Regions from separate parts of the Bifidobacterium sp. FKU genome, predicted to be linked through region 2. Evidence: riboswitches for the same ligand, from Rfam matches in the RefSeq annotation. Region 2 holds a riboswitch; each other region holds the start of a gene.
What was found. A riboswitch is a leader RNA that binds a small molecule or an ion and turns the genes downstream of it on or off. The one in region 2 is predicted to bind thiamine pyrophosphate.
Positions count from the first base shown of each region.

Region 1: another riboswitch for thiamine pyrophosphate. It lies ahead of MMB48_RS06645 (hypothetical protein); the one in region 2 lies ahead of MMB48_RS04300 (hydroxyethylthiazole kinase).
Region 3: another riboswitch for thiamine pyrophosphate. It lies ahead of MMB48_RS08145 (ECF transporter S component); the one in region 2 lies ahead of MMB48_RS04300 (hydroxyethylthiazole kinase).

Region 1 covers NZ_CP092888.1:1,455,466-1,466,044, forward strand. Annotated here, with positions in the region: gene metE (5-methyltetrahydropteroyltriglutamate--homocysteine S-methyltransferase) at 1-1,512, opposite strand, end outside; gene MMB48_RS06630 (SixA phosphatase family protein) at 1,674-2,231, opposite strand; gene MMB48_RS06635 (tRNA (adenine-N1)-methyltransferase) at 2,329-3,399, opposite strand; gene MMB48_RS06640 (alpha/beta hydrolase) at 3,482-4,114, shown strand; gene MMB48_RS06645 (hypothetical protein) at 4,240-4,620, opposite strand; TPP riboswitch at 4,611-4,742, opposite strand; gene MMB48_RS06650 (phosphoesterase) at 4,829-5,461, shown strand; gene MMB48_RS06655 (hypothetical protein) at 5,526-5,648, opposite strand; gene MMB48_RS06660 (hypothetical protein) at 5,654-5,899, opposite strand; gene MMB48_RS06665 (alpha/beta hydrolase) at 6,160-7,095, shown strand; gene MMB48_RS06670 (hypothetical protein) at 7,400-7,642, shown strand; gene MMB48_RS06675 (DUF3800 domain-containing protein) at 7,712-8,395, opposite strand; gene MMB48_RS06680 (plasmid pRiA4b ORF-3 family protein) at 8,561-9,196, opposite strand; gene MMB48_RS06685 (transporter) at 9,429-9,860, shown strand; gene MMB48_RS06690 (DUF1829 domain-containing protein) at 9,972-10,319, opposite strand; partial or broken gene MMB48_RS06695 (DUF1828 domain-containing protein) at 10,391-10,579, opposite strand, start outside.
Region 2 covers NZ_CP092888.1:966,740-977,318, reverse strand. Annotated here, with positions in the region: gene MMB48_RS04345 (ABC transporter ATP-binding protein) at 1-135, shown strand, start outside; gene MMB48_RS04340 (RluA family pseudouridine synthase) at 861-1,823, opposite strand; gene lspA (signal peptidase II) at 1,823-2,371, opposite strand; gene MMB48_RS04330 (DivIVA domain-containing protein) at 2,393-3,772, opposite strand; gene MMB48_RS04325 (YggT family protein) at 3,912-4,214, opposite strand; gene MMB48_RS04320 (cell division protein SepF) at 4,336-4,815, opposite strand; gene ftsZ (cell division protein FtsZ) at 4,828-6,030, opposite strand; gene dusB (tRNA dihydrouridine synthase DusB) at 6,142-7,386, opposite strand; gene MMB48_RS04305 (glycine--tRNA ligase) at 7,478-8,950, opposite strand; TPP riboswitch at 9,287-9,395, shown strand; gene MMB48_RS04300 (hydroxyethylthiazole kinase) at 9,386-10,330, shown strand; gene thiC (phosphomethylpyrimidine synthase ThiC) at 10,413-10,579, shown strand, end outside.
Region 3 covers NZ_CP092888.1:1,775,419-1,785,997, reverse strand. Annotated here, with positions in the region: gene MMB48_RS08155 (DUF3043 domain-containing protein) at 1-74, opposite strand, end outside; gene MMB48_RS08150 (dipeptidase) at 166-1,533, shown strand; TPP riboswitch at 1,625-1,729, shown strand; gene MMB48_RS08145 (ECF transporter S component) at 1,834-2,433, shown strand; gene MMB48_RS08140 (ABC transporter ATP-binding protein) at 2,433-3,908, shown strand; gene MMB48_RS08135 (energy-coupling factor transporter transmembrane component T family protein) at 3,905-4,732, shown strand; gene MMB48_RS08130 (TrmH family RNA methyltransferase) at 4,833-5,711, shown strand; gene pheS (phenylalanine--tRNA ligase subunit alpha) at 5,777-6,832, shown strand; gene pheT (phenylalanine--tRNA ligase subunit beta) at 6,840-9,449, shown strand; gene MMB48_RS08115 (hypothetical protein) at 9,480-10,166, shown strand; gene argC (N-acetyl-gamma-glutamyl-phosphate reductase) at 10,265-10,579, shown strand, end outside.

The sequences.
Region 1 (10,579 bases), 490 kb from region 2:
GAAGTACTCGACCATGTCGTTACGCTCGAATTCGCCATGGACCAGCACATCGAGGCCGATCTCCTCCTGTTTGCGGATGACGGCGTCGATCTGCGATGCGATGAACTCGTCATAGGCCTCCTTGGTTACTTCGCCCTTGCGCAGCTTGGCGCGCTCGGCGCGAATCTCCTTGGTCTGGGGGAAGGAGCCGATGGTGGTGGTCGGCAGCAGCGGCAGCCCGAGGGCCTCGCGCTGCAGGGACTGGCGCTCTTCGCGGGCCGGCTGACGCACGTAGTCGGCACCGGACAGCTTGCCGATGCGTTCGGCGACGGCCGGATCGGCGGCCACTCGGGTGCCGTCGAACAACGCCTGATTGGCGGCGAGGGCCGCGGACGACTTCTTCTCATCCTCGGTGGCGTCGGTCAGGGCCGCGATCTCCTTGAGCTCGCCGAGCTTTTGGACCGCGAATGCGAAGTGCTTGAGGTCTTCGGCCGGGATGCCGGTCTCCCCTTCGGTGCTGAACGGCACATGCAGCAGGGAGGACGCGGTGGAGACGGCCACATCGGCGGTGACCTGCTTCAGAGCATCGACCAAGCCGAGGGAGGTGGCGTAGTTGTTGCGCCAGATGTTGCGGCCGTTGATCACGCCGGCGAAGATGGTGGTGCCGGCGGCCACGCCGTACTTGGCGACGGCTTCGAGGTTCTCCTCGCGACCTTCGTTGAGATCCAGCCCGATGCCGTCGAAACCGAACAGGTTGACGGTCTCATACACGTCGGCGATGTGGCCGAAGTAGGTGTTGAGCAGCACCTTCACATTGCCCTTGGCGGGCAGGATCTTGGTGTAGAGGGCCTTGAAGAGCTCGACATCGCCCGGCTCCTTGTCGAGCACGAGGTACGGCTCGTCAAGCTGAACCCACGCGGCGCCAAGATCGTTGAACCTGGCGAGTACCTCGGCGTAGACGGCGGCCACCGCGTTGACCAGTCCTTTGTCGATCTCCAGTTCGGCGGCTTCCGGAGTACGCGCGAGCTTGAGGAAGGTGTACGGTCCGATGAACACGGGCTTGGTTTCGACGCCCAGGGACTTGGCCTCGTTGAATTCATCGAACGGTTTGGTGGAATTGAGCTTGATTTCGGCGGACGGTTCGACCTCGGGCACCAGATAGTGGTAGTTGGTGGTGAACCACTTCTTCATCGGCAGTGCGGTTACATCACCCTTGTCGCCCTGGTAGCCGCGCGCCATGGCGAAGAGCGTATCCTCCTGATCGTCGAAGGCGAGACGCTGGTAACGCTGCGGAATCACGTTGAGCAGGATGGCGGTGTCCAGCATCTGATCGTAGTAGCTGAAGTCGTTGCTGGCGATGAGATCGATGCCGGCGGCCTGCTGCAGCTTCCAATGCTTGGCGCGCAGTTCGGCGGCGGTGGCCTTGACGGCGGCAAGGTCGTTGGCACCCTTCCAGTAACCTTCGATGATCTTCTTCAGTTCACGGTTCTGCCCGATGCGGGGGAAGCCGGAGACGGAAGTCAGAGTGGACATGAATCCTCCAAATTGTGTGCGTTCGTAACCCGATTCAGGGTAGCAAACATTCGGATTCCGGCCCCTATAAATAGCCGCAGAGTGTCGCTATCAACGGAATTTATACCCTGACGATCCCCTCCCGGCAGCCCCCAGGTCGCACGCGGTCACGGAGGGTCGATTCAGTCAAAATCCTTCACATTGATGACGGCAAGCAATTCGCCGCTATGAACCTGCCATTCGTCGAACGGTTTGTCCAACCCCATGATCACGACGGATGCGGGCGAAAGTCCCAGATTGAGCAGATCAAGCCGTTCGGCATCGGAGTCGGGCGAGGCGAGCCATTGGGCGCTGATCGATACCGTCGGCTCATGACCCACGATCATGAACACGCGGTTCTTGGCCTTGACGTGGGCGAGCTCGTCGAACACCGCCTGCACTCCCCCGTCATACAGACTAATGCGGTAGTCGACGATCGGCTTGTCGCCAAAGGTCTTGAGCATGCGGTCCAGTGTCTGGCGCGTGCGGGTAACGGACGAGCAGGAGATTTGATCGGGCACCAATCCCAGCGACTCGATACCCTTGCCCACGACCTTCGCCTGTTTCAGACCTTTGTCGGTGAGCTCGCGTTCCGAGTCGCCCTTGTCGCCGAACGGCTCGGCCTTGGCGTGCCTCATGATGATGAGGATATGGTCGTATTTCTTCGCTGCTTTGGCGACTTTGCTCAGCTTGATGCCCATCCGTGGCTCCCTTCACGAACCGCCTGCCCGGTGTGTCGGTGTGGTGTTGCTTCCAGTATAGAGGTGTGTGAGCGTTCACAAACTCATCGTTTGGCGGTTATTCGTGCGTGTTGCCAAGTTCTCCCACCTGACGGTCGAGGTCACGCAACACCTTACGTAGTTTGTGGTCGGAGATGTCGCGCAGTTCCAGTTCCTCGATCTGCGCCTCACGCTGTTCGTCGGTGAGCGAGTCGATGTCGGTCTGTGTGTCCTTGGTCACGCGATCGCGCTTTCTGAGCGCCTCGAACCCGGAGGCCATGGCGCGCGAGATAACAAGGAAACCGGTATGGCCGATCATCTGGTGGTCGGGGCGTACGGCGAGGCCTTGGGCCTTCCATGTGCGTTCGAACGATTCCTGGATCTGCGGCTCGGTCCAGCAGCCGGCCGCGCGCAGGGCTTCGGCCAGTCGGCTCATCTGCGTGGTGGTAGTTACGTAACTGACCAACACGCCGCCGGGGGCAATCACGCGGTATGCCTGGTCGAGCCTGTTCCACGGGTCGAGCATGTCGAGCATGATGCGGTCGAACCAGTGTTCGGGCAGTTCGGCGGCCACGGAGTCGAAGTCGCCGGTTTTGAGATCCCACCAGCTGGGGGCTTCACCGTAATACAGCGTGGCGTTGGCCTGAGCCACTTTGGCGAATTCGGGGCGCAGCTCGATCGTGGTCAGATGGCCGCGCTCGCCCACGGCGTCCAGCAGATTCACGCTCATCGCGCCCGAGCCGGCACCGGACTCAAGCACGCGCATGCCGGAGCGGATGTCGCCGAGCTGAATGACCTGGGCGATGTCCTTCGGATACATGATCTGCGCGCCGCGCGGCATCGAAAGCACATAATCGGCCAGTCGCGGGCGCATCACCGCATACTCCCAGCCGCCGATGGCGCGCGACGATTTCCACGGCTTGTTCTTGTCTTTCTCGGGATAAACCTGATTGACCTGTGCCTCACGCTTGGCGTGCACGGTGAGGATGACGGTGCCTTCGGTCTTGCCGATCACATCGTCATGCAGAATCAGGCCATGCTCGGTCTGCGTGGAGCCGCCAGCCACAAGCTGATCGGTGATCTTCTTGCCCTTGCGGTCGGTGAACTGCACCTTCTCGCCTGCGGTGAGAGGCCCGCGCCTCGGCTCCATAACTTGCTCCTTGCGTGCTCGGTGGGTCAATCGCTACAAGTCTAATGCATGTAAGCTCGTTGGTGAGGTGATGACGATGCAAATGCAGATGACAAGCCAGATCGATGCCGGCGGCAATGACCCCATTTTCCTGATGTTCCACGGTTACGGCAACGACGAAAGCGAGATGGTGCGGATTCTCGACGCCGTATATGCGCCGATGCGAGCCGATGCGGCCCCGTCCGCAATTGCCGCCGTACCCAGCTATATCTCGTTCCGTGCCACCTACGCAAGGCCCTATATGGGCGGCAATTACTGGTATCCCGACGGCTGCGGCGTGGACGAGCGCCAACGCGAATGCGCGGCGGTCGGGGATGCGGTGGCTTCACTGCTGGATGCCTCGGCATTCGCCCATCGCAGGAAGATATTGATCGGTTTCTCCCAAGGCGGTTATCTGTCGTATCGCCTGGTCAAGGTGCATCCGACGTTGTTCAATGCCGCGATCCTGCTCAGTCCTTCGTTCATGGGCGAGGAACAGGCGGCGCTTGACTCCACTACCCGATTCTTCCTGGCGTATGGCGCGCAGGACCGCACGATTCCGCTGCCCGACCAGCAAACGGCCCATCAGGTCCTTGAACGGGCCGGGCATCTGACCTATCGCGAGTATTCCGGCATGGCCCATGCCATCTGTGATGAGGAAATCGCCGATATCCGGCATTTCCTACGTGCCGTATGATGCCGGAATAGCTTCAATATGGAATATCTCCGTTCAAAGAGGTACCGGTCCAAGTAGAAGCGGCTCAACAATGGCGGAATGGCGTTGGCCATGCCCATTCATCGCGCGATGGTTCTGCGATCAGCTCAATTCCCCTGCCGGCTGATGCCGCCCTTATGACCGGTGGCCTTGAATGGCGTGGCGCGTGCCGTCACCTTCGGCCCCGGCAGATTCGTGCTGGTATTGGATCGACCGCGGAGCCCGACAGCCGGCTGGGACTCGGAGCGTCGACCAGTACCCGTGATGTTGGTATGCCGTTTGCCGTCATGTGCCTGTTTCCCACCAGCACCTTCAGCCTCGTCAATATCAATACCCCTGGCGCGCAAAGCACGCGCCCACCGCTCATCCATCGTGCGCCTCACACGTCCCATTCGGGTTTCCACGTGTACTGTATATCGCAGGCGCTGGGCGAACGGCGGCAGGTGGTTCAGGGTGATCGGGCCGAATGCGACGGCGTCAAAAGACATCGTTTGCCCCCTTCGATGGTGTTGGCCAACAGGTTCCAAGGGTCAGGCACAGCGCCTTTCTCAACCCGTTCGCCGCCACGATGGCCGGCAGCTTGCGTTCACGGGTTCCCCTGCAATGTGCCTCATTATGGCAACACGAACCGACAGGTGCCGGCTGCGCCTAGGATGGGAAATGATTGCTGCACGCCGAAAAGGGGAGGCGACTGCCATGAGGTATTTCACGACCGACACGCATTTCGGGCATCCACTGGTCACGGTGTTGCGAGGGTTCACGACGTTCGACCCGACGCACTCGCGCTATGAGGAGGTGCTGCGCGCGCATGATCGCAAGACCGCCGAGGATTGGGCCAAGGAGGAGACGTTCGGCGCGGGTCTGACGTTTCGTCAGGTCGCCGATACGGATGCGCATGACAAGGCGATTGTGGATCATATCAACACTTTGGTCGGCCCGGATGATGAGCTGTGGATTCTGGGTGATATCGGTTTCCGCACATCGCTGACCCATCTGAAGAACTGCCTGCGAGCGCTCAATTGCAAGCATCTGCATGGTGTGATCGGCAACCATGATGACTGGTGGCTGGAAGACCGCCCCGCACTCAACCTGTTCAAAAGCTTGGAGCCGCACGATACGGTTGAGATTGAGGGACTCGGTACAGTCAATTTTTCACATTACCCGTATCGGGAGGATCTGGCATACAGTTGGCCCGATGATGTGGCGAAGTTCAGCGGCAAGGCGTTGCCGTTTGACGGTCGCAGACTGCTGTATGGACATACACATCAGCTTTCGCCAGATGGTGCACGCCCGGAGGCACTGAATGTTGGCATTGACACAATGCATTGACCGCCGTTGAGATGTATGCACGCTGAACACGCGCCTCAACGGCATTGGTCTCGTCATCTCTCGCTCACACCAACGGATTGCCGGCAAGACGGGTCAATTCGGCGTTCAGCTCGGGGAAATGCTCGTTGCCGACGAACGGACCGTATTCCGTGCCGGATTGGAATGGGCACCATGCCTGAATGGTCATATGCTTCAGCCGTGAATAAGGCAGGATGCCACCGGTGCGATCGGCTGCGGGATCGCTCGCCATATTGAATTGGATTTCAGCGTCGAGCATCTATGTATGCATTCCGCCGTGTCGAAATAGTCGATGCCGGAATCATGGGCCACGGCCACGGTACGTGCCGCATCGGCGGCATCCAACGCGTCCATGCGCATCACGCCCAGCGCCACTCGTGACGCAATCATGCCGGATTGTCCGATTTCCTGAGTCTTCATAGTGTCACATTTCTGTTATCGTGAATCGGCGAACGAGCACTGTCCGCTTCGTTGCCGGGCAGCAATCTCCAATGCCGCTGCTTATGTCACCTTATCGCTTGAAGTGCACTTGAAGGCAACTCGCAGGCAGGCAGGCAGCGCGCGCTGCCGGGCGCGTCTTCGCGTCTTCATGTCTTCGCTGTGACCGAGACATCGTTGTGCCGTAATCATGCCCATTTCTTGTATGATGACCTCTATAGCAACAGAGCTAGGGGGATTCCATGAATACTACCGATTCAGCCAAAGTCAGTGATGCCAACGCCGGCGCAAACAATGTCATCCATATCCCGCACAATCCCACGCTTGCCGGATTGGCCACGCTGACCCGCAACGTGGCATACAAGACCGGGGCCGATAACCTGGTGATGGATATCATCTCGCCACAATCCACCGGCGATGACGATGACCGCCGCTACCCCACCGTGGTATTCGTGCAAGGCAGCGCCTGGACCACGCCGCATCGCGACTACGAGATCCCGCAACTCTCGGCTTTGGCCCGCGAAGGCTTTGTGGTGGCTACGGTGAATCATCGCGATGCCTCGAGCGATCCCCACGACGTGTTCCCCGCATATCTCGAGGACGTAAAAGCAGCCATCCGCTATCTCAGGGCAAACGCACGTCAATGGCACGTGGACCCCGACCGTCTCGGTATCTGGGGCACGTCGTCCGGCGGCAACACGTCGCTGCTGGTGGGGTTGACCGCCGACGATCCGCGGTATGAGGACGGCACCAATGCCGATGAGAGCGATGCGGTGAAGTACGTGGTCAGCTGCTTCCCGCCCACCGACATGCTTGAAGCTGTCGACGCATTCGACGATGAGACCAATCCATTCCGGCTGTACTATTTCGGCCCGTTCGCGGCCGTGGTGGGTGCGACCCATGAGACCGGCATCAATGCCGAGGTCCGTCAGCGCGCGGCTGACATGAGCCCCTACCTGCAGGTGCGGGATGACCAGCAGTATCCACCGATGCTCCTGTTGCACGGCACCGCCGACACCGTGGTCCCCTACCATCAATCCGTCAAGATGCGCGACCGGCTGGCCGAGCACGGCGTGGACGCGCAGCTGGTGCTAGTCGACGGCGCCGAACACGAGTACGATTTCTGGAGCCAACAGGTCTTCGACGTGATTTTCGATTTCATTCGTGAGCGGAGCTGAACGGTAAGGGCACACGGGCGCGTCCTTTTTATAGGTTGCCGAGTTCTCTTTTAGCCAATTTTGTTGGAGCCCCTATCTGCGCGAACATACCATGACAGTTCTAGACTGTGTTCTAGGACTGTCAATCGGCAATGTGTATGAAGCGTGATGTGATGGGTCAGACGGCGATTGATGGAGTTGAGGGACTTAATAGGGCCGGCGAAATCAGCAGATTCAGCGGTTCGCGGTCGGTGGCGTTGCCGCCTATACCATTCTGGCCGTGCTTACTTCGCGACTGTTGCAACGGCCGACTACCACGGAACTGTTGCTCATCGTCATGTGGATCACGCTGGAACTATGTGCGCTGACTATGTTGCACAGTTCCGGAGCTCTCGGGGCAACCGCCGCCATCGTTTTGGCCATCATCCTGCTGATTTTGCTTATCGCCGACATGGCCTGCTACCTCGCCTACTGCCATCTGCCACCCATGCCCGCCTTCATCGTCGGCACCGCACCACTGATTGCCGTAACGGTGTTTTCTGAGATTGTCGTGGCGATGATTGTGTAGGTCCGGGGATTTTGTTTGCTATTTCGTGTTATTCAATTGTGTCCCGAATATATCTGGGCACTGCCAAATTTATGATTCCAATCTTTTCCTGCGGATCGGCTTAAGATAATTGACTCTGAAGGATTTCCAATCACCAAAAAACTTGTTGTCCGTTTCAGTTTGTTCCCCATTCCGGAATTTCTCACAGGTCAATTCAAGGGTGCATAGAAAATCCGCAACTTGTTCAAGCCGGTAGTCGCGTGGAGAAGCGTCACGATAGACAATGGCATCTATGGAGAGTGCATACTCAATCCCGCCTCGCAGGGCATCAGTAACTATCTGTTGGCCACCGTCGTAATACACCTTGACAGTGCCATAAGAATGGAAATCCGAAAGATGCGCCAAAAGTAGATTAACAATATCGCGTTTGAGTTGCGCTTCAAAACGTTGGCGGTTATCGTCAAAATCACTTTTACGATGCACAAACGTCCGATATGTAATCGGCAGCCGCCGAGTCATGATAACGAATAAACCCAGAAGCCTCTTACGCTCCGATAGGCTCATCCCTTCGTAAGCATCATGCCCGGTAAGCAGCGGCCCAGCATGGAAAGGGACATCAGGAAGTCCATAGTCAGCCAACGACTGGCGGTACCGCTCTAAGGCAAGACTAATATCCTTAGACTGGTCATGAAAAACAAGAGTAATTAAATAATATTCCGATCGTTTACCCCACTCACCGCTCTCATCAGCGAAGATGCTCAATACAGACGGCATCGCACCCCCGTCCCCGTTGACAAAAAATGCCGGGGGAGCCCCCCGGCGACTTGGAGCCTTTCTCGTTTCCGAGTAAAGCAATATATTTATAGCATTTTCAGCCCCTAGCCCGCAAGCCACAAACGGCTATTCCGCTGACAGCTGCTCATATTGTAGCCACGCCATCTACTGCAACATCATGTCACGGTGCTTGTGCCAACGGAACAGACGCTCACGATGGCGGTTCAGCGTGAAACGATCCCACATCTGGTCCTCGGCCCACTCAACCATGCCATCATGTTCTTCATCTTCGGGATTGCCCAAGGTATCAAGGAACCGCTCGAACCCATACACCCCGCCGACATCCTCCGGAGGCGCATCCCCCGCCCCATCCCAAAGCTGAGGATCCGCAACGTGCACGCTGCGGTAGGTACGCAGCAGCTTGATGTCATGGATCCAATCGTCACCATAATCGTAGTAATAGCGAGCGGTACGCGCCTTGGGAAACACGTCGCCCAGCTCGGTTTCCGAAGCAATGCGAACTTCCGGCAACGGCTCCACCGGCATATATTGTTCGTATTTCGCCTCATGGTATGAGGGCTCTTCTCCCCACAATTCTTCCACTTGCACCTGCTTCCCATCCGGAAATGTGGCGCAGAAGCAGAACAGATGCTCGCCGTACCACATAAAGCATTCCTGCAATACCGCATGCAAATCGAAGAACGTCAATGATGCCGGCACCAGAATCTCCCGCCAGCATTCACGCCCGTCAAGGCGCAAAGTGACTCGGAAACGAAATGCCGTGTTGCCATTGCCTGCCATGAAGACTCCCTTATCAACGATGAAGTTATTATCACCGTAACAGAGTCTGGGGCAAACCACTGCGTTACGAATCTGATTCGCGCCCTCAGAAAAGGCCGAATCATCTGTTCAATCTCCGTGTCCTGTGGAAAAGACTCTAACAATAACCGGTACTGTTCATCATCAGCAAGTCCAATATGCCATGTGACCAGGTGCGGGACACTCATGTGATCAGTCGCTATGGTGGTGAGACGTGACTTCGGTTCGTACCGTCGAGCAGACGCGAATGGGGATAGCCGCGCCGCTCGTGTCCAATATCGGCTGGGGCGTGCTGCCGCTGTACTGGCGCACGCTGTCCAGTATGAATGCCATCAGCGTGCTCGCGTATCGTTTGGTCGCCACGTTGGCGGCCATGGTCGCGCTGTTGGTGGCGTTCTCCGGCCTGCCCACCGCGATTCCGCTGGCCACGTTCTCCTACGGCGTGCAGCACAGCCATTACTTGACCGTGAGTTTCATCCAATATCTCACCCCGCTGACCCAGTTCTGTGTGGCCGTGCTCCTGCTGCACGAACCGATGCGCGCGCAGGGCTATGCGGCGTTCATGGTGATTTGGGTCGCGATCGCGGTGTATTCGTTCGGCGCGATTCGGGCGTATTGGGAGCGGCTGAAGCCCCACGCACGTTAAGCGCTTCCTTAACTCCCCTCCCCGAGGGGAGCTGTCGCCGTAGGCGACTGAGGGGAGGTCGACACGGCAAACAGCAGAAACCTCGCTCCCGACCAAAGCCACAAACACCACTCACGAAGCAAGCTTGTACAAGTTCTCCTTAAATTCCCGCTCACTCCACTTAATGGGATACGCATTGTACTTTTCCAAAGCGGTTATTAGCTGATTGTCAATGCGCCGATCCGAATCATTGAGGAAAACAACCAGTTCACTTGGTGTCTTTCGTGCCGCCTGCGTATCCTCCCATGAAAATAAGGTACTGGGAATGAGTCGCTGGGAAGGCCGCGTAATAGATGTGCAGAATCGTTCCGTCTGTTTACTCGTGAACGGCAACACAAAGTCATACTGGCACAGCAAACCAGACTTGCCACGGAACTGAGCGCCTTCCACATACCGTATGTTGTTCGCATTAAAGAACATACGAATGTCATCTGCAAAATACGTCTGCACATGGGATTGGCCAGCATAGACATATCACCAACTTTGATGATAGCTTGCAGGAACCGATTCTTGGCATCAGCAAAATCAGCAGTATCGCTCGTCAGAGTAAGCTCGTCGCCGTTACGTTCAATACCAAACTGATTCAGAATATCTTTGAGCACTGCCAAACGCGATTCCGTCACAGTCATCCCATGCGACTCCAAACGGCGTAATGTGGCACAGCCATCAGAGAACGTCAC
Region 2 (10,579 bases):
CGCGATCTCGCCCAACATGTCTTCGACGAAATGCTCCGACTCCAGCACGAATACGGCAAGACCCTCATCATCGTCACCCACGATCTTGGCATCGCCGCACAATGCGACAACACCATCGAGCTACAGGCGGTTTGACGGAGATATTCCGGCAGCCTTGGTCTACCGAAGTCACGTGTTGCCCTTCAATCTCCTCGGAAATCTAGGTGGCCCATTGTTCAAAGAATGCGATCGGACGTAACGCCCCGTAAGGAGACCTGCAATATGAAACGTTGAATCGTCATCTAAAGATGACGTTTTCGTAGATCTTCCGGAATCGCCAGTCATCTGCGATCCGGATATGGCACCGGTCCGGCTCAATCGAGCCTGGACGACCATGGAGAAAACGAACGATCGAATCCGAACGCGGGTAAAGAGCCTGCGCGACGCCATTGATAAAGCCAAATTTAAGAAAACAGATCAGTATGCATAAGTTTTACATGCCTTCAGCCTCGTCAACCGGCTGCGGACCCCAGAATCCAGTCACAGCTCGGCAGAGCGTACAACATACTGCGTAGTACATGGCGCGAATCCCAATGACCACCATCGATTGATGACGGCCACGAATACTCGTACTCAGCCTTACTGCTTTGGCTCATTTCTGTTCACTTCACGCTGGAGTACCGAGACACGTTGAGCGGAAATACCGGTAATTCACGTACGGTTACCGACCATTGGCCTGAACGGTACTCAGCATCCGCAGTCACTTGGGGTATGGTCATGACGGAGAGCCATCATTACCGATCTCTCGTTATTCTGGGATGAATCCGGCGAGGCTGGAACTGAATCTAAATATTAAAACGCATGATGCACACGTTGCGGAATTAGTCCACCAGAACTTCGGCATGTTCGGCAGGTTCAGCGGGTTCGATGTGTCGGGCACGCATGGCATCGAGGGCGGCAGCCAAGTCGGCCGGGTACTGGGACCGGACCGTGGTCCAGACGCGGGTGCGGGGATGACGGAATTCGAGCTTCATGGCGTGCAGCCACTGCCGGTCAAGTCCCAAAGCTTCAGACAGCACCGGATTGGCACCATACATGGGGTCGCCGCACAGGGGATGCCCAATCGATGAGAAATGCACGCGAATCTGATGGGTGCGTCCGGTCTCCAGATTCACGGATACCAGTGTGGCCTCATGGCCGAAACGCTCCAACACATCCCAATGCGTAACGGCCGGTTTGCCGGCCGGAGTCACGCAGAAGCGGAAATCGGACACTTTGGCGCGCCCGATCGGTGCCTCAATGGTCGCTTTGTTCTCTTTAAGACCGCCCTGCACGAGCGCATGATAGGTTTTCTTTACCTCATGCTCGGCGAACTGCCGACGCATCTCGGTGTACGCAAGGTCGGACTTGCACACCAACATCAAGCCGGAAGTGCCTACATCAAGGCGAGAAACAATGCCTTCACGCCCGGCCGCGCCATAGGAAGCGATATGCACGCCACGATCACGCAACGATCCCAATACCGTGGGACCGGTCCAGCCAACCGAGGCATGCGCCGCCACGCCTACAGGCTTATCGACCACGACGACATCATCGTCTTCGTAGACAACAGCCATATCAGTTGCGATAGGCTCAGGCCCGGCCTGTTCCTCCGCCAAATCAAATTCGACGGTCTCCCCCGCCTGCAACGTGCTGGACCGCGCAACTTCACGCCCTAAAACGCGCGCCTGTCCGGAGTCGACCAAATCGGCGGCTTTAGATCGTGAAATACCCAGCATCTTGGCCACGGCTACGTCGAAACGCTTACCCACCAATGCATCGGGAGCAGGGACCATTCGACTCATTACTTGGCGTCCGCCTCCGGCCCAGACTGTAGGGATTCGTCGGATTGCTCGATAAGATCCTTGTGGGAGAACGGCTCCCCCATAAGAATCAGAATCACCAAGACCACACCGGCGACTACCAGATAGATATCCGCCACATTGCCAACGGACCAGCCATAGTTAAGGAAATCCACCACTTTGCCGTTGAGGAAGCCGTCAGCGTACATAACACGGTCAATCAGGTTGCCCAAAGCGCCTGCAAACGCGAAAGAAAGCGCCACCGACCATTTCATGGAGACAGTGCGCACCCCAGCCACAGCAAGGGCCACGCAAGCCACAACGGCCAACAGACTGATTGCCCAAGTAGCGCCTGATCCCATACCCAAGGACGCGCCCGGATTACGCACCAAGGTGAAGGACAGCAGTCCGGGAATCACGCGAATGGTCCGACCGTTGGATAACGCGGCCATCGCCCAAGCCTTGGTGAGCTGATCGACAATCAGCGCAGCCGCGGCCACACATGCAAAGACGGCCACGCGAGTGCGCAGCCGTCCCTGTTGGTTCGTCATACGACCTGTACCTGCCTACGCTCAGTTGGTCTTGGACGAGGTCTGGTCGACGTAGTTGTTCGACTCGGAAACCTGCGATGCCAGCTGGCCGAGGTACTCGGTGAGGCGGGCGCGGTATTCAGTCTCGAACTGCTTGAGGCTCTGGATGTTGCCCTCGACGACCTTGGACTGAGCCTGAAGGTTGTCGCGCACCTGCTCGGCATACGTATCGGCTGCAGAGCGGGTGTTCTTGTCGTACGCATCAGCTGCGGAACGAGTGTTCTTGTCATACTCGGCGGCACGCTGCTGCACTTCCTTCTCGTAGTTGTCAGCGTCATCGTGCTGAGACTTGGAGTAGTTGTCCGCATCCTGACGAGTCTTGACGGAGTATGCGTCGGCCTCAGAACGGGTGTTCTGGGAGTAGGTCTCGGCATCCGCGTGAGTCTGGTCACGGTAAGCGTCGGCCTCGGAGCGGGTACGATCCGAATAGGTGTCGGCGTCGGAACGAGTACGAGTGGAGTAGTCGTCGGCCTCGGAGCGGGTACGCTCGGAGTAGTTGTTGGCCTTGGTGACCAGGTCGTTGTACTTGTTCTGACTGGCCTCGGTGATTTCCTTGGCCTTGTTCTTGCCCTTCTCCACGTACTGATCGTGCAGCTGCATAGCCAGGGTCAGCATGGCGGTAGCGCGCTCGGGCTCGGTACCCGGCATGGAAGCGGCGCCAGCGATCTTCTGCAGAGAACCGGTCTCAGTGCTCGGCTCGACCTTGGAAACCTGGGCACGAAGCTGGTTTTCACGCTGCTTGGCTTCTTCGAGCTGACGAGACAGCTCAGCGATCTGAGCGGACTGCTGCTGAGCGGCGGAACCCTCCTGTTGAGCAGCGGCGAGCTGACGGGACAGCTCCTCGTTGGCCGCGCGGAACTGATCACGTTCCTGCTGAATGGCGGCGATCTGCTGGCCGACGGCTTCCTGGTTACCGGAGGCCTGAGCGGCCTGAGCGGTGAGCTGATCGATTTGAGCGTTCAGCTGATCGACCTGACCCTTGAGCTGCTCATTCTGGGAGGACAGCGCGCGGTTGGATTCCTCGGCTTCGCTGAGCTTGGCAGAGGCAAGCTGTGCTGCCTGATCATTGCCAGCCTGAGCGGCCTGCTGGGCCTGAGCCACAGCGTTCTTCAAACCAGCATTCTCCGACTGGAGTTGCTGCACCTGACCGGTAAGATCGGAGATCTTCGCATTAAGGTTGGTCACGTCAGGACCAAGAGACTGGGTGGCCTGACCGCCGGCTACCGCCTGACGTCCAAGAGCCTCGACGGTTTCCGTGACCTGATCAAGGAAGTCATCGACTTCGTCGACATCATAACCTTCCTTGAATCGAACAGTCTGGAAGGTATGCTCCCTAATATCCTTCGGCGTCAACAGAGCCATAAATCTTGCACCTCGCTTTGGGGCATTGCCCGCACTTACGTTGGTCTCAAGTCAGAATGCTATCACGACCCCATCGTTTCAGAACATTCGACGTGGGTTTTTATGCCATATATATGCCTCCGGCGGGTTAAAAACGGCCTCAGAACACTATCAGAACAACACTTTCTAGTACCACCAGCGCAAGATACAGCACGATGAAGCTGACATCAAGATAAATCGGGCCGAGCGGCAATGGACGAATATAGCGACGTAGCCAGCGCAGAGGGGGTTCGGTAATGGAATACACAATGTTGATCAGCTGGGCCACCACACCACGTGGATACCAGTTTCGTGCGAAAACGGAGACCCAGTCCAGAATCATGCGCACGAACAGAACCGTGATATACGCGTTGATGAGCCATGCAAGAATGCGGCCGATCAGAGAGAACACTAAGGAAAGCATGCTGACAGACTAACAACCACGCATGAAAAGTTTGCTCGGAGCACAATAAGAATCGGCCGACTCCTTGCTGGGAGTCGGCCGAATACCGATATAACGTCGAATACGAAAACTACTGAACCGGTCAGTCAGCGAACAAATCGTGTGCCGAGGCTGGTTTTGTCGTCTCTTCGACCTTGATGTTCACCTGCGCCGGGCTCAACAGGAACACGCGCGGAGTGACACGCTCGAGGGAACCACGCACGCCGAACACCACGCCGGCGGAGAAGTCCACAATGCGATATGCCACGGCTTCGGCCACATCGGTGAGATTCAGTACGACCGGAACACCGTCACGCAATGCGCGACCGACCAGTTGAGCATCCTCATATGACTTCGGATGGATGGTGGTGATTCTGTTCACGCGGCCACCGGGGAACGGCTTGGTGGTCGACGATGCGGCAGGCGCGGTGGTTGACGCCAACGGCGTGACCGTATGGTCGGAATCGAATGCGGACTTCGGAGCCGGCTTCTGCTCCTCGTCCTCTTCGATGTAGTCGTCCTCATCGTCCACAACGTCGCTCATGCCCAGATAGGACATCGCGTTTTTCATGAACCCAGCCATGGATTAGTCCTTTCAGCGCAGGAAATCAGGAATGTCGAGATCGCCGGCGGGATCGTTCACGGCGATGTCCGGATGCGAGGTAGTCGGATCGTCAAAGGGCAGGGATGCCGGGTCTGCGGTCGTCGGGGTGAATTCCGGACGCGGAGTGGCCACGGGCTGGGCGGCTGGAGCGGCGGCGGGCTGCTGCGTTTGCGTGGCAGCCGGCTGGGCGGCCGGTACGGCAATTGCCGGAGCGGCGGCAGAGGGATCCTGCGGTGTAACCGGATCGAAACCGGCCGCGATGACGGTAACACGCACTTCGTCGCCATAGGCATCATCCAGAGCAAGACCCCAGATGATCTGGGCCTCGGGGTGAATGGCCTTGCGTACAAGCTCGGTGGCGGCGGAAGCCTCCTGCAGCTTCAGATCGGTCGGGCCGGCAATGTTGATCAACGCGCCGTGGGCACCCTCGATGCTCTCCTCAAGCAGCGGGGAGCTGATGGCGATTTCGGCGGCCTGGGTGGCGCGGTCTTCGCCCCGCGCGGAACCAATGCCAAACAGCGCAGTACCAGCGCCACGAAGAATGGAGTTCACGTCGGAGAAATCGACGTGAATGTAGGAATTCATCGAAATGAGGTCAGTGATGCCCTGCACGCCGGCGAGGAGTGCGGTATCGGCCGTCTTGAAGGCTTCGATGATGCCGATGGAACGGTCGGAAAGCTCAAGCAGGCGATCGTTCGGGATGACGATCAGCGCGTCGACTTCCTTGCGCAGGTTGTCGATGCCGTATTCGGCGGAAGCGGAACGCTGAGGACCTTCGAAGCTGAACGGACGAGTGACAACCGCGATGGTGAGAGCACCTTGCTGATGAGCCGCACGAGCGACGATCGGGCTGGCGCCAGTACCGGTGCCACCACCCTCACCGCAGGTGACGAACACCATGTCGGCACCCTTCAGGGATTCCTCGATATCAGACTGATGATCCTGTGCGGCCTTAGCACCCTTCTCCGGGTCCGCGCCAGCGCCGAGTCCGCGGCTGGACTGATCGGACAGGGAGATTTTCACGTCGGCGTCGGAGCGCAGAAGATCCTTCGCATCGGTATTTACCGCCACAAATTCAACATTCTGCAGTCCCTCGGCAATCATGCGATTGACGGCATTACCGCCGGCACCGCCGACGCCAACAACCTTGATGTTGGTCTTGTCGTTGAACTCATTCTGCGCGATCTCGCTCACGTTTGGCTCCTGTCACTTCACGGTTACACCCAAGAGTAGCGCAAACAGGCTACTCTTGGAGGGAAATTCACGCGCAGAATGGCGCGTGTTGCGTGTATTTTCAGTATTTTCTCAGTAACTGGCGTCCATTGGGTCGTCACCGAAGAGCGCCTCACGCTCTTCGTGGGTGGTGGTGCGCGATTCCAACCACCCATACGGCAAGTGCACCTTCTTGGCGAAACGCACGCGGCCGCGCGGTTTGTCGACCACGCGTGGCGGGTATTCGATGGTCGGGTCGAGCTTGCCGATCTCGCGGTCCACATCGGTCAGGCTCTCGCATTCCATAAAGGCCTTGCGGGTGGACCCACCCACCGGGAATCCTTTCAGATACCAGGCGATGTGCTTGCGCAGATCGTGGACGGCCATCATCTCATCGCCCTCATAAAACTCGGTAAGCAGCTCGGCATGACGGTGAATCACCCGGCAGACCTCGCCCAGATTCGGGTTGAGCCGTTCGGTATTGCCCTCGAAGGCGTTTCTGATGTTGGCGAACAGCCACGGCCGGCCCTGACATCCGCGGCCGATGGCCACGCCGTCGCAGCCGGTCTCGCGCACCATTTCGAGCGCGTCCTCGGCACCCCAGATATCACCATTGCCGAATACCGGAATGTTGAGGTGTTCCTTAAGCTCGCCGATGCGTGACCAGTCGGAATGACCGCCATAGTATTCGGCGGTGGTGCGGGCATGCAGGGTTACGGCCTTGCAGCCCTCCTCCTGCGCGATGTGTCCGGCTTCGAGGAAGGTCTCATGGTCATGGTCGATGCCGACGCGGATCTTCGCGGTGACGGGGATGCCCGCCGGCTCGCATGCGGCGACCACACGCTGGATGAGCTCGGTGAATATGTCGGTTTTCCATGGTAGGGCCGAGCCTCCCCCGCGGCGAGTGACCTTGGGTACCGGGCAACCGAAGTTCAGGTCCACATGGTCGGCCATGTTGCCGTCGACCACGATTTTCGCCGCCTGTTCGGTGATGGATGGATTCACGCCATACAACTGCAGCGAACGAATTTTTTCGCTTCTGGCGAAATGGCAGAGACGCAGGGCTTTCGGATTACGCGCCACGAGGGCCCGCGCGGTGATCATCTCGGCCACGTAAAGACCATCGGGACCGTATTCCTCGCAGATCACGCGGAACGGCCAGTTGGTCACGCCAGCCATCGGCGAAAGCACCACCGGGGTCGGCACGGTAATGTTGCCGAGCTGCACGGGGGCGATGTGTACCGGAGTCTCGGGCCGTGCCGGCGCGTCCGTACGCGGGTCGAGATTGTTGGTCTCGTGAGTAGCGGTGATGGTGGTTTCGGTTTCAGATTCTGCCATGTGGTTCCTGTTCTGAAATAGCTTTGGCTCCCCTCAGTCCACTTCGTGGACAGCTCCCCTCATAGAGGGGAGCCTCTATACAGACCCGTCTTTAGTACAGACCGCCGGCTTCCTGAACGCCGGACTCAGGCCAAGGCTCACCGCCCATTTCCACAGGCTTCAGGGGCACGCGGGTGCGCTTCTCGCCGATGCGGGCGGCCACGTAATCGGCCACCTTGTCGAGGGCGATACGCTCCTGGGCCATGGTGTCACGTTCGCGGATGGTCACGGCATGGTCTTCGAGGGTGTCGAAGTCCACGGTGATGCACAACGGGGTGCCGATCTCGTCCTGACGACGGTAACGACGACCGATGGCACCGGACTCGTCGTAGTCGATCATCCATTCGTTGAAGCGCAGGTCGTCGGCCAGGTTCTGGGCCACGGTCTGCAGTTCAGGCTTCTTGCTCAGCGGCAGCACGGCGGCCTTGACCGGGGCCAGACGCGGGTCGAGACGCAGCACGGTGCGCTTGTCGACGCCGCCCTTGGTGTTCGGGGCCTCGTCCACATCGTAGGCGTCCACGAGGAAGCACATCAGGGAGCGGGTCAGGCCGGCGGCCGGTTCGATGACGTACGGCACGTACTTCTCGCCGGTGGCCTGGTTGAAGTAGCTCAGGTCTTCGCCGGAGTGCTTGGAGTGCGCGCTCAAATCGTAATCGGTACGGTTGGCGATGCCTTCGAGCTCGCCCCAGTCGGAACCTTGGAAGCCGAACTTGTATTCGATGTCCACGGTGCGCTTGGAGTAGTGGGAGAGCTTTTCCTTCGGATGCTCGTAGTGGCGCAGGTTCTCCGGCTTGACGCCGAGGTCGATGTACCAGCGGGTGCGGGCGTCGATCCAGTACTGGTGCCATTCCTCATCGGTGCCGGGCGTGACGAAGAACTCCATCTCCATCTGCTCGAACTCACGGGTGCGGAAGATGAAGTTGCCCGGGGTGATCTCGTTACGGAAGGACTTACCCATGTTGGCGATGCCGAACGGCGGCTTGGAACGGGAGAAGGTCATCACGTTCTTGAAGTCCACGAAGATGCCCTGTGCAGTCTCCGGACGCAGGTAGTGCAGGCTGTTCTCGTCCTCGACCGGGCCGAGGTGGGTGCGCAGCATCATGTTGAAGTCGCGCGGTTCGGTCCACTGGCCACGGGTGCCGCAGTTCGGGCAGACGATGTCCTTCATGCCGTTTTCCGGCATCTTGTCGCCGTGCTTCTCGGCGTAGGATTCCTCGAGCTTGTCGGCGCGGTTGCGCTTGTGGCAGTTGAGGCACTCGACGAGCGGATCGTTGAACACGCTCACGTGGCCGGACGCCACCCACACTTCGGGCGGCAGAATGATGGAAGTGTCGACACCGACGACATCAGGACGGGTGACGACCATGGAGCGCCACCATTCACGCTTGATATTGTCCTTGAGAGCGACGCCGAGGGGGCCGTAATCCCAAGCGGAACGGGTGCCGCCGTAAATTTCGCCGGCGGGGAACACGAAGCCGCGACGCTTCGCAAGGGATACGACTTCATCGAGTTTGGACTGAGCCACAATGCACCTTCTGGTTTGAACGGTTTGGGGTCTAATAACAACCGCTTCAGGATAGCCGTATATGGTGACAGGTCAGGCGGCATTGTCCGGTATATGTTCCGCGTCTCACGAGCGGCCGTTCGCAGCGATTCCTATATCGCAAACACCTCCATATTGTTCCTGTTGTTTTGCCCTTCCCCAATTTGTACCACTGACATCGCGTTAGCGTCACAAATTCGGGAGATGTTGCTCGGCGGAGGCGTCCACATATCACGAATGGACGGGACGCGCCAGACCTGACGACACGTATCGAACAAATCCGTCACGATAATGTCCATGTTGGCGCATAGCGTCGGCACTGTAGTGCAGGGGGACTCGCATGTGGTTCGCGAGTTGAGAAAGGCCTGAGCCTGACCCTTAGAACCTGTTGGTTAAGACCATCGTAGGGAGCAGTAAATGAGCAATAGTGCATCATCGTTTACCGGTATGTCCAGCGGTTGTACCGCCGGGACTCCGGTTCCAGCCGATTCACCCATCCGCGACAATATCGCCGATGCCGTTCGCCGCGTACGCGAGACGACTCCGTTGGCCCAGTCATTCACCAATTTTGTGACCATTAATTTGGTTGCCAACGCGCAACTGGCGGCCGGCGGCACTGCGGCCATGAGTTTCCTGCCGGACGACGTGATCGAAACCGCGAAAATCGCGGGCGCGAACTACATCAACGTGGGCACGCTGCTGCCGTTCTATAAGGACGCGCTGCCCGAAATCGCCCAGCGACTCAACTACTTGGACAAGCCGTGGGTGCTCGACCCAGTGGCCGCCGGCATCGGCCGCACCCGCACCGCTATTCTTCAGGCCTTCAAGGCCGCTCCCCCGACCATGATTCGCGCGAACGCCTCCGAGGTAATCGCGCTGGCGAACATGTGGGGGCTCAATACCGAAACCGTGGGGGACACTTCCGAGCACCGCCCCGCCGGAGTGGAATCCGTCGATGGCGTGGAGTCCGCAACCGGTGCGGCGATGGCGCTGGCACAGTATCTGACCGAACAGCACGCCAAGCATTCCTCCCATGACGCTTCCACCCGCTGCGCCGTGGCCGTGTCCGGCATCGCCGATCTGGTGACCGACGGCGAAACCGTGTACCGACTGCCGGGCGGCAGCGCGATGATGACCAAGATCACCGGTGCCGGCTGCTCGCTGGGCGGCGTGGCTGCCACATATCTGGCGGTTTCCGATCCGCTGACCGCCGCTCTGTCCGCATCTCTGCTGTACAACCGCGCGGGAGAGATAGCCGATACGACTTCGCACGGGCCGGGCTCATTCCAGGTCGCGTTCCTTGACGCGCTGTGGAATGTGACCGCCGAACAGGTGGCGGAATCCGAGATTTTTGTGCAGTAGTTTCAGTTCCCTCTGATGAGGGAGCTCGTAACAGTTTTTCCCAATAAGACTTCCACAAGAAACAACAAAGGTAGGAATAATAATGAGTAATGAATACCCATACGCCTCCATGCGAGACAGCTTCGACCTGTCCGCGTACTTCGTGGTGGGGCCGGAGGACTGCAAAGGCCGTCCGCTGACCGACGTGGTGGATCAGGCTCTGCACGGCGGCGCAACCTTCATCCAACTGCGCGCCAAGGAGGCCGATGC
Region 3 (10,579 bases), 810 kb from region 2:
TCGGCGGCCTTCTTCGGGGCCTGCTCAACAGGAACTTGGGCCTCTTCTTTTTTCTTAAACGGATTCCATGTCATGCTTTGAGGTTACGGTGACGTTCAGACACTTGTACACTGGCGCAGTCATTGCAATGACGCCGCTCACGCACATATATAAAGGAGGATCATCATGGCAACGTTCACCGCTGACGAGATTCGTTCGCGCGTCGAAACCGATTGGAACCGCATCGTCAAGGTGCTGGCCGAAAAGGTCGCGCTGCAGTCGATCTCCGCCAAGGGCATCACCGCCGAACATATGAAGCGCTCCGCTGAATTCGTGGCAGACGAACTGCGCCTCGTGGGTGTGGATGCCAAGGTGGTCCAGGCTTCCAATGCCGACGGCACTCCGGGCGCATGGGAGGTCATCGGCTCGCATATCGTTTCTCCGGACGCCCCCACCGTGCTGCTCTACGCCCATCACGATGTGCAGCCTGTTCCGGACCCGGCCGAATGGGACACCGACCCGTTCGTGGCCACCGAAATCGACGGCCGCCTTTACGGCCGTGGCTCCGCCGATGACGGCGGCGGCATCGCTATCCACTCCGGTGCGCTGAAGGCCTTGGGCGACGACCTCAACGTCAATATCAAAGTGTTCATCGAAGGCGAAGAGGAGATGGGTTCGCCAAGCTTCATTCCCTTCATCGAGGCTCACCGCGACGAATTCGCCGCTGACGTGATTATCGTGGCTGATTCCGGCAACTGGTCGGCGGACATTCCTTCTTTGACCACCTCGCTGCGCGGTAACACCTGTGTGGACGTGACCGTGCAGGGCCTTGAGCATCCGGTGCACTCCGGCCAGTACGGCGGCCCGATTCTCGACTCCAATACGTTGGCCGCCATGCTCATCGCTTCCATGTATGACGAGAACGGCGATCTGGCCGTACCCGGCGTGGCCGCGGAAGAGCCGATCGGCGGTTTGCAGCACGACCTTGACGAAACCACTGTGCGCGAGGATTCCGGCGTGGTGGCCGGTTACGAGTTCGCCGGCACCGGTTCGCTGGCCTCACGCCTGTGGACCAAGCCGTCCGTGACCGTGATCGGCTTCGACGCCCACCCGGTCGAGGGATCCTTCAACGTGATCGCCCCGGAGACCCGCTTCCGTTTGTCGCTGCGCACCGCGCCCACCCAGCGCCCTGAAGAAGCGCAGGAAGCACTGGCTGCATTCTTCGAATCCCACGCGCCGTTCGGTGCCAAGGTCACTGTCGAACGCGGCGAAAACGGCATGGGCTGGGCCATGGACCCGACTGCCGTGGCCACCAAGGACGCGCTGGAAGCCATGACCGAGGCTTTCGGCGTTGAGCCCATCAACAAGGGCGAAGGCGGCTCCATTCCGTTCATCCCCGAACTGCAGCGCATTTTCCCCAACGCTCAGGTGCTGGTCACCGGTCCCGAAGACCCGAAGGCCAACGCCCACAGTCCCAATGAGTCCATCTCCCTGCCCGGCCTCAAGAACAACGTGATCACCGAGGCTTTGCTGCTGGACAAGCTCGGCAAGTAGACGAACTGTATCGGTAATGGTAGCGAGCCGCCGTCCGGTAGGTCACAGATGTGGCTATTGCCTTTGACGGCGGCTTGCTTTATAGTCGGGGAGTTGACACGGGAGCTGCCGTTAGGCGGCTGAGAGGAGACTCATAGTCTCGACCGATGGAACGTGACCGGATAATGCCGGCGCACGGAAATGTCGCTCTTACCCACCCGTGCCTGAACCAACCTGCGCGTGGCCACGAACATGTGCATCATGTGCGTACATATATCCATGTATGTTCGGCCTGCGTACGAGCAGAAGAAAGGCACATTCATGACTGAAGCTGTGGCCAAAGCCAATTACAAGTGGCGCGTCGTCGATATCGTCGTCGCCGCAATCATCGCCGTCGCATCCGGCGTCATTTTCTGGGGCTGGGACATTGTCTGCTCCGCCCCGCTGGCCCTGTTCGAAGGCGTGACCCCCGGTTTCGAGGGTCTGCTCAACGGATTCTGGCTGTTCGCCGGCCCGCTCGCCGCAATCATCGTGCGCAAGCCCGGTGCCGCACTGTTTGCCGAAACCCTCGCCGCCTTCCTTGAACTTACGCTGGGCAACCAGTGGGGCGTCGGCGGCTCGCTGATCGTCGGCATCATCCAGGGTCTGGGTGCCGAAATTGCCTTCGCCGTCTTCGCCTGGAAGAAGTGGAACATCGGCACTACCATCCTGTCCGGTGCGCTCGCCGGCGTGGGCTGCTGGGCCTACTACTGGTCCACCAACCCGGGCTGGAACGGCCTGCGCGTCACTTGGTATCTGGTGGGCTCCATCATCTCCGGCGTCGTGATCGCCGGCGTGGTGGTCTGGTACTTGTCTCGTGCGCTCGCTGCCACCGGTGCTCTGGAGCGCTTTGAATCCGGCCGTAGCAAGGCGCGCGTCTGATGCAGATTAATCCGGCTGCGGTAGAGGCCAGCGGCTGGGGCTGGCGGCACGCCACGCGTAAGGACTTCGCGTTGCGTGCCGTCGATTTCACCATCCGGCCAGGTGAACGTGTGCTGATGCTCGGCGCTTCGGGCGCGGGCAAAAGCACGATGATGGCCGGTCTCGCAGGCGTACTTGGCGGCGATGAGGAAGGCGAGCAGGAGGGTTCGCTCACCATCGATGGCGTCGATGCGCGCGAGGCGCGAGGCCGCGTGGGACTGGTGCTTCAGGACCCGGACTCGCAGATCATTCTTGAACGACTAGGCGATGACGCGGCCTTCGGCTGCGAAAACCTCAACGTGCCGCGCGAGGAGATTCGGCAGCGAGTGCGCGAATCATTGGATATGGTGGGACTCGGCGGACTCGAACTGGATCGGTCCACCCGCCATCTGTCCGGCGGTCAGCGCCAACGTCTCGCGTTGGCCGGCGTGCTGGCTATGAAGCCCGGTCTGCTGTTGTTGGACGAACCGACCGCCAACCTCGACCCCGAAGGCGTGGTCGAAGTGCATGACGCGGTCAAAAAGGTCATCGAGGCCACCGGACAGACCATGGTTGTGGTCGAACATCATATCGATGTATGGCTCGATCTGGTCGATCGCGTGATTGTGCTCGGTCGACCCGATGCAAGTTCGCCCACGGGTGCGGTCATTGCCGACGGCAAGCCGGACGAGGTGTTCGCCGAGATGGGCGACGTATTGGCCGCCGGTGGCGCGTGGGTGCCGGGCCGTGCGATTCCCGATTACTCGCCGAAGCAGGAGCCTGCGCACGATGCGCCGGTGCTCAGCACTGAGAACTTAAGCTTTGGCCGTGGAACCGCTCTTGGCGTTGGTATCAATCTGGATTTTTATCCCGGCGAAGTAACGGCTCTGATGGGTCCGAACGGCGCGGGCAAATCGACCTTGGCCTTGACCTTGGCCGGGCTACTCGAGCCTATCGCCGGCAAGGTGCTCATCGCCGACAACCTCAAGCCCGCGCATGCCGGGCGTGAGCCGATCGACTGGAAAAGCAAGGAACTGCTGGGCCGTATCGGCATGGTGTTCCAGGAGCCCGAGCACCAGTTCGCTGCCAATTTCGTGCGTGACGAAGTCGCCATCGGCCCCAAGTCGATGGGGCAAAGCCAAGACGAGGCTTATCGGACCGCCGACCGCATGCTTGAGCAGATGAATCTCACGCGCTTCGCCAAAGCCAACCCGTATACCTTGTCTGGCGGGGAGAAGCGGCGACTGTCCGTGGCCTCCATGCTGGCCGCCGCACCCAAAGTGTTGGTGATGGATGAGCCGACATTCGGACAGGATTTCAGTACGTGGAATGAGATGGTCAAGCTGATTGCCGCCATCCGCGATCAAGGCTCGTGCGTGATCATGGTGACGCACGATGAGGCGCTGGTGGATGCGCTGGGCGCGCGACGTGTGATGTTCGAGGAGGCGAAGGCATGAGTGACGTGGTAATCGTCAGTCCGCAGGAAACGCGCGTGGAGCCGGTCAAAGCCTCATCGCCCTCATGGTTCATCGCGCGCATCAACGCGGTCAGCCGCATCATCGGTGCGCTGTTGCTGTGTATTCCGATGTTCATCAGTCTGGATGTGGTATCCGCGTCCACGGCGCTCGGCATCGAATTCGTGCTGCTGTGGATTGGTGGCGTGGCTCCGTGGACCGTATGCCGTAAGACCTGGCCGGTATGGATCGCCGTCGCCGGCAGTTTTATCTCCGTGTTTCTCTACGGCCGCACCTCGGGCGAGATCCTGTGGCAGGGCGGCTGGATTGTGATCAGCGAGGGATCCGTTAATCTGGCCATCGCCACGGCTATCAGGGTGGCGGCCATTGCCGTACCCGGCGTGATTCTGGCCCTGGGCCTCGATCCCACTGATTTGGCGGACGGTTTGGTTGAGATTCTGCACTTCTCACCGCGATTCGTATACGGCGGGTTGGCTGGATTGCGCATGTTTACGCTGCTGCAGGAAGATTGGCGCGCACTCGGCCTGTCCCAGCGTTCGCGCGGCCTTGGCGACGGTAACGCCATCGCCCGTGCCCTCTCCCAGGCGTTCGGACTGCTGGTGCTCTCCATCCGGCGCGCCACCAAACTTGCCACCGCCATGGAAGCGCGCGGCTTCGGCTCCAGCGCCCCACGCTCCCAAGCCCGCATCTCGCGTCTGAAGCCTGTCGACTGGATCTTCTACGTCATCTGTCTGGCCGTCCCGCTGGCCTCCATAGGCGTAGCCGTCGGCACCGGGAATTGGCACTTCGCCTTTCAGGGTGCCTGAAAGGCGGCAGACTGGCACAGTGCCTTTCAGGGTTACGATGCCTCCGCCAGCGGGGAGCGAGCCACGACTGACGTAATGCCCCGGCAGTAGGGTAGTGGCTATGCCCATCAACGCCCAGATTCTTGATAATCCGAAATCCGACCGCGTGCGCCGCATCGCCGATCTGACCCGCACCAAAGGCCGCGAACGTTCGGGCCGTTTTCTTATCGAAGGCCCGCAATCCGTGCGCGAGGCCGTCACTTGGCGGCCGGACGTGGTACGGGACCTGTATGTAGAGGTTTCGCAGGCGCTGGAACATCCGCGTATCATCTCCTCCACGTTGGAGAAGATCGTCGAAACCTCGCAGGATGCCACGATTTATGTGCACTACTGCATCGGCGACGTGATGCACCGCATCAGTCCGGACGCCCAAGGCATCGCGGCCGTCGGCAATGCCGAGTCCATGCACGCCGGTGCCGATGACGTCGAACTTGGCAAGAACGGTCGGGCCCCGCAGATTGCCGTCTTCTGGCAGGTGCGCGACCCGGGCAACGCCGGCACCGTGATTCGTGCGGCCGATGCGGCCGGCTGTGACGCCGTAATCTTCGTGGACGACTGCGTGGACGTGCTGAACCCCAAGGTCATCCGCTCCACCGCAGGCTCCCTGTTCCATCTGCCGGTACTTGCCATGAGCACCGACGAATTCTTCACCTGGACAGGCGACCATAATTTGGACGTCTGGGCCGCCGACGTATACGGCACCGAAGAACGCAAGCCGGAAAGCCTGCCCGCAGTACTGGCGGACAAGGCGGCGGTCGAGGCTCCGAAAGCCGTGTTGTTCGGCAATGAAGCGCGTGGCTTGGAACCGGACATCCTCACGCGCTGCGGCCGCATCGTCTCCATCCCGCTTTATGGCAAGGCCGAATCGCTGAACCTCGGCACCTCGGCCGCGGTGATGCTGATGTCGCTGTCTATGTCGGGTCATGTTGAAAGAATGTGAAACCGGTAAAAACGCTGTGAAACGCTGAGAAAACATCAGACGAAAGGGTTCTCGTGGCAGAACAAATGGTGTTCGACGCCGACCAGGTGACTGCTGAGGTTGCCGAGGGCATCGAGAAAATCCAGAACGCCTCCAACCTGGAGGAGCTCAAGGCCATCAAGACAACGTACGCAGGTGCCGATTCGGCGATGACCAAGGCCAGCAAGGCCATTGGCTCCCTGCCCGCCGACCAGAAGAAGGAAGCCGGCAAGCTCATGGGCAAGCTGCGCGCCGATTTCGGCCGTGCCTATGGTCCCAAGGAAGTCGAGCTCAAGGAAGCCGCCGAGAAGGCCGCGCTTGCCGCTGAAACCGTGGATATGACGCTGCCGGTGAACCGTAAGCCTCTGGGTGCCCGTCACCCGCTGCCTAAGCTGATGGAGGACGTCGAGGACTTCTTCATCTCCATGGGTTGGCAGATCTCCTCCGGCCCGGAAATAGAAGCCGAATGGTACAACTTCGACTCCCTGAATTTCGGCCCGGACCATCCGGCCCGCCAGATGCAGGACACCTTCTACGTCAAGGGCAATCAGGCCAAGGACGCCGCCGGTTTCGTCGGCTCCAACATGGTGGTGCGTACGCAGACCTCCTCCGATCAGGTCCGTGCCCTCCTGACCCGTGGCGTGCCGCTGTACATCGCGTCCCCGGGCCGTGTGTTCCGCACCGATGAGCTGGACGCCACCCATACTCCGGTATTCCACCAGTGCGAAGCCCTCGCCGTCGACAAGCACCTGACCATGGCCGACCTGAAGGGCGTGTTGGACAAGCTCGCCGTCGCCATGTTCGGCCCTGAAGCCAAGACGCGCCTGCGCCCGAGCTACTTCCCGTTCACTGAGCCGAGCGCCGAACTCGACCTGTGGTTCCCCGACAAGAAGGGCGGCCCCGGCTGGCTCGAGTGGGGCGGCTGCGGCATGGTGAACCCGAACGTGCTGAAGTCCGCCGGCATCGACCCGGACGTCTACACCGGTTTCGCCTTCGGCGTCGGCATGGAGCGCACGCTCCTGCTGCGCAGCGACATCAACGACATGCACGACCTGGTCGAAGGCGACGTGCGTTTCGCCGAACAGTTTGTGATGGGGGAGTGATTCAGCCATGCCTATGATTGATATCGATTGGCTCAAGGACCATGTCGAGGTTCCCGAAGGCCTGACCTACGAACAGCTCGCCAAGGACCTTGTCAAGGTGGGTCTTGAGGAAGAGGAGATTCACTCCTCCCAGGTGACCGGCCCGATTGTGGTCGGCTACGTGGTCGACGCCACCCCCGAACCGCAGAAGAACGGCAAGACCATCAACTGGTGCCACGTGGACTGCGGCGACGAATGGAACGAGACCGACGAAGACGGCAACAAGGTGCCGCGCGGCATCATCTGCGGCGCGCCCAACATGAAGGCCGGCGAAAAGGTCGTCGTCACCCTGCCCGGTGCCGTGCTGCCCGGCGACTTCAAGATCGAGCCGCGCAAGACCTACGGCCACATCTCCAACGGCATGTGCGCCTCCGAACGTGAGCTGGGTCTGGGCGACAACCACAATGGCATCATCCTGCTGCGTCAGTACGGCTTCTCCGAGGCTGAATACGAGGCTCTGAAGCCTGGTCAGGACGCCATGCACCTGCTGCACCTCGACCAGCCTCTGCTTGAGATCAACATCACCCCGGACCGTGGCTACACGCTGTCCTACCGTGGCGTGGCCCGCGAATACCACCACTCCACCGGTGCCGCCTACACCGATCCGGCCGTGGCACTCAACGAGAAGGCCCCGGAACCTGCTGACTATCAGCCCGGCACCCCGGTGGACATCGATGTTGAAATCGACGATAACAATCCGATTCACGGCGTGCCCGGTTGCGACCGCTACTACGCGCGTATCGTCAAGGACTTCAATCCCAACGCCCACACGCCCAACTGGATGCGCCGCCGCCTGATCCGCGCCGGCATGCGCTCCATCTCCTTGGCCGTGGACGTGACCAACTACGTGATGCTTGACCTCGGCCAGCCGATGCACGCCTACGACCTCGACAAGCTCGAAGGCCCGATTGTCGTGCGCCGCGCCAACGAGGGTGAGAAACTCACCACCCTGGACGGCAAGGAACATGACCTGAGCGTCGAAGATCTGCTTATCACCGATTCGCCGAACGGCGAACGCGGCTCGCGCATCCTCGGCCTTGCCGGTGTGATGGGCGGCCTGTATGGCGAAGTGACCGCTGACACCAAGAACATTCTTCTGGAGGCAGCGCACTTCGATCAGGTGACCATCGCCCGTTCGGCCCGTCGCCACAAGATTCCATCCGAGGCCTCCCGCCGCTTCGAACGTGGCGTCGACACCGCGCTGCAGCCCGCCGCCACCCAGATGGCCGCCGAGCTCATGGCCAAGTACGGCAACGGCGAGCCCAGCGAACACCCGAACGACGTGAACAACACGCCGCGCGCCAAGGTCATCCACTTCAAGGCCTCCGAAGTGGCCCGCGTGGCCGGCCTCGACGTGGACATCAACCGCATCTCCGACATCCTGACCGACATTGGCTGCACGGTGGCCGGCGGCGGCAACGGCGAGTTCGCCGTAACCGCGCCGAGCTGGCGCCCGGACTTGAACGAGCCGTGCGACCTGGTCGAGGAGATTGCCCGACTGATCGGCTACGACCAGATTCCGATTACCGTGCCGCCGGCACCGGTCGAGGGTCTGGTGGGCCTGACCCCGGACCAGCAGCGTCGCCGTCGCGTGGCGGACGAGCTCGCCGAGTTCGGCATGGTCGAATCGCTGAGCTACCCGTTCGTGGGCGACGACGATTACAAGGCCTTCGGCTTCGACCCGGAAGCCACCAAGAAGGTCAGCGTCGAGATCGCCAACCCGCTCTACGGCGACCGTCCGTACCTGCGTCGCGAGATTCTGCCGACCTTGGCCACCACCGTGCAGCGCAACATCCGCCGCGGCATCGAAAACGTGTCCCTGTATGAGCTCGGCCACGTCTACCTGTGGGATTCGAACGCGCCCGCCATCCCGGCACTGCCCGGTGGCGTGCGCCCCACCGACGAACAGCTCGCTGCGCTTGACGCCGGTCTGCCCGAACAGCCCGACCATGTGGCCGGCATCCTGACCGGTCTGGCCGAGGACGACGGCTGGATGGGCGGCAAGCGCCCGGTCGACTGGTCCGACGCCGTCGAGGCCGTGCGCCGCATCGCCGGCCGTATCGGTGCCGCAATCGAACTCGACCAGCCCGCCGCCGACGATGTGCCCGTCCAATGGCACCCCGGCCGCGTCGCCCGCGTCATGGTGGGCGACGTCTTCACCGGCTGGGTTGGTGAACTGCACCCGCGCGTCAACGAGGCGCTCGGCTTCCCGGCCCATTCCGCGGCCTTCGAGCTGAACCTCACCGCGCTGTTCGCCACGCTGACCGGCAAGCCCGTCCAGGCCAAGCCGATCTCCACGTTCCCGCCGGTCAAGCAGGATTTGGCCTTCACCGTGGACGAGACCGTGACCGCAGGCCAGCTTGAGAACGTGATTCGCAAGGCCGCCGGCGCGAACCTCGAATCCATCGAACTGTTCGACGTGTTCACCGGCGAACAGGTGGGCGAGGGCAAGAAGTCCCTGGCCTATGCGGTGGTGTTCCGTTCGCCGAGTAAAACGCTGTCCGCCGAAGACAGCGACGCCATCCGCAAGGCCATCGTGGCTGAGGCCGCCGAAATCGGCGCCCAGCTGCGCGCCTGACCCAACCAATCATCCGAATCGAGGAGCGCCATGAGCCAACCGGAGCAGGACAAGCCGAAATACGGGCAGTACCAGCAGCCTGAATATGGTGCTATGTCTGGCCAATACGGGCCGAATTACAACCCGTATATTTATGGCGCTCCCGAGCCGGATACCAAGAAGGATTCCGCCGCAGCCGCTGGCAACAACGGTGGCGCGGCACAATCTCAGCAGGCCGGCCAGCCGTACGGCCAGCAGACGCCGTGGCCCGGCAATCAGCAGGCGGGCGGCTGGCCGTATGCTCAAGGCGGCCAACAGTCCGGTCCGGGCGCATATCCGGGCGGGTACCCGGGCATGCAGGGCCAGCCGTATGGTCAACAGCCGAACGGTCAGCCTCACCAGCCGCATTATTACCACGGCATCGACCTGAACGATCCAAACCAGAACCCGCTCTACGGGCACTGGGATTCGTATGCGATCATCTCCTTTATCCTCGCCCTGTTCTTCCCTGTGCCGGTACTCTCGGCACTGATGGGCGCGGTGGCAATGTGGCGCACGCGCACCTTCCATATGAAGGGCTTCGGTTTGGCCGTGGCCGCCGTGGTGATCAACGTGCTATACACCATCGCCGTCATCTGGATGGCCTTCAATGGCTATGACGCCATGAGCCTCTACCAGGAAGCCCTCCAGCAACTCACCGGCGGCACCGGCTCCTCCTCCGACTCCATCTCCGCATAAGTAGCGTTCACATACCAACACACCCACTGCATAAATATGCAATAGTCTGCATAATCGCGTATACTCATCCCAAGACACATCAGTGAAAAGAGATGAGTATGGCGAAATATACAGTGGCCGTGGCCGGGGCCACGGGCTATGCCGGCGGTGAAGCGCTGCGCATTCTGGCCGCGCACCCCGACTTCGACATCACCTGCGTGGCAGGCCATTCCTCAGTGGGGGAGTCGATGGCCAAGCACATGCCGCATATTCCCCAACTGGCCAATCTGGTCGTCGAAGATACCACGCCCGAAGTGCTGAACGGGCATGACGTTATCATCCTCGCACTGCCGCACGGTGCTTCGGGCAAGCTCGCCTCGCAGCTCGATCCGAATGCCGTTGTTGTGGATTTGGGCGCCGACCATCGTCTCGAA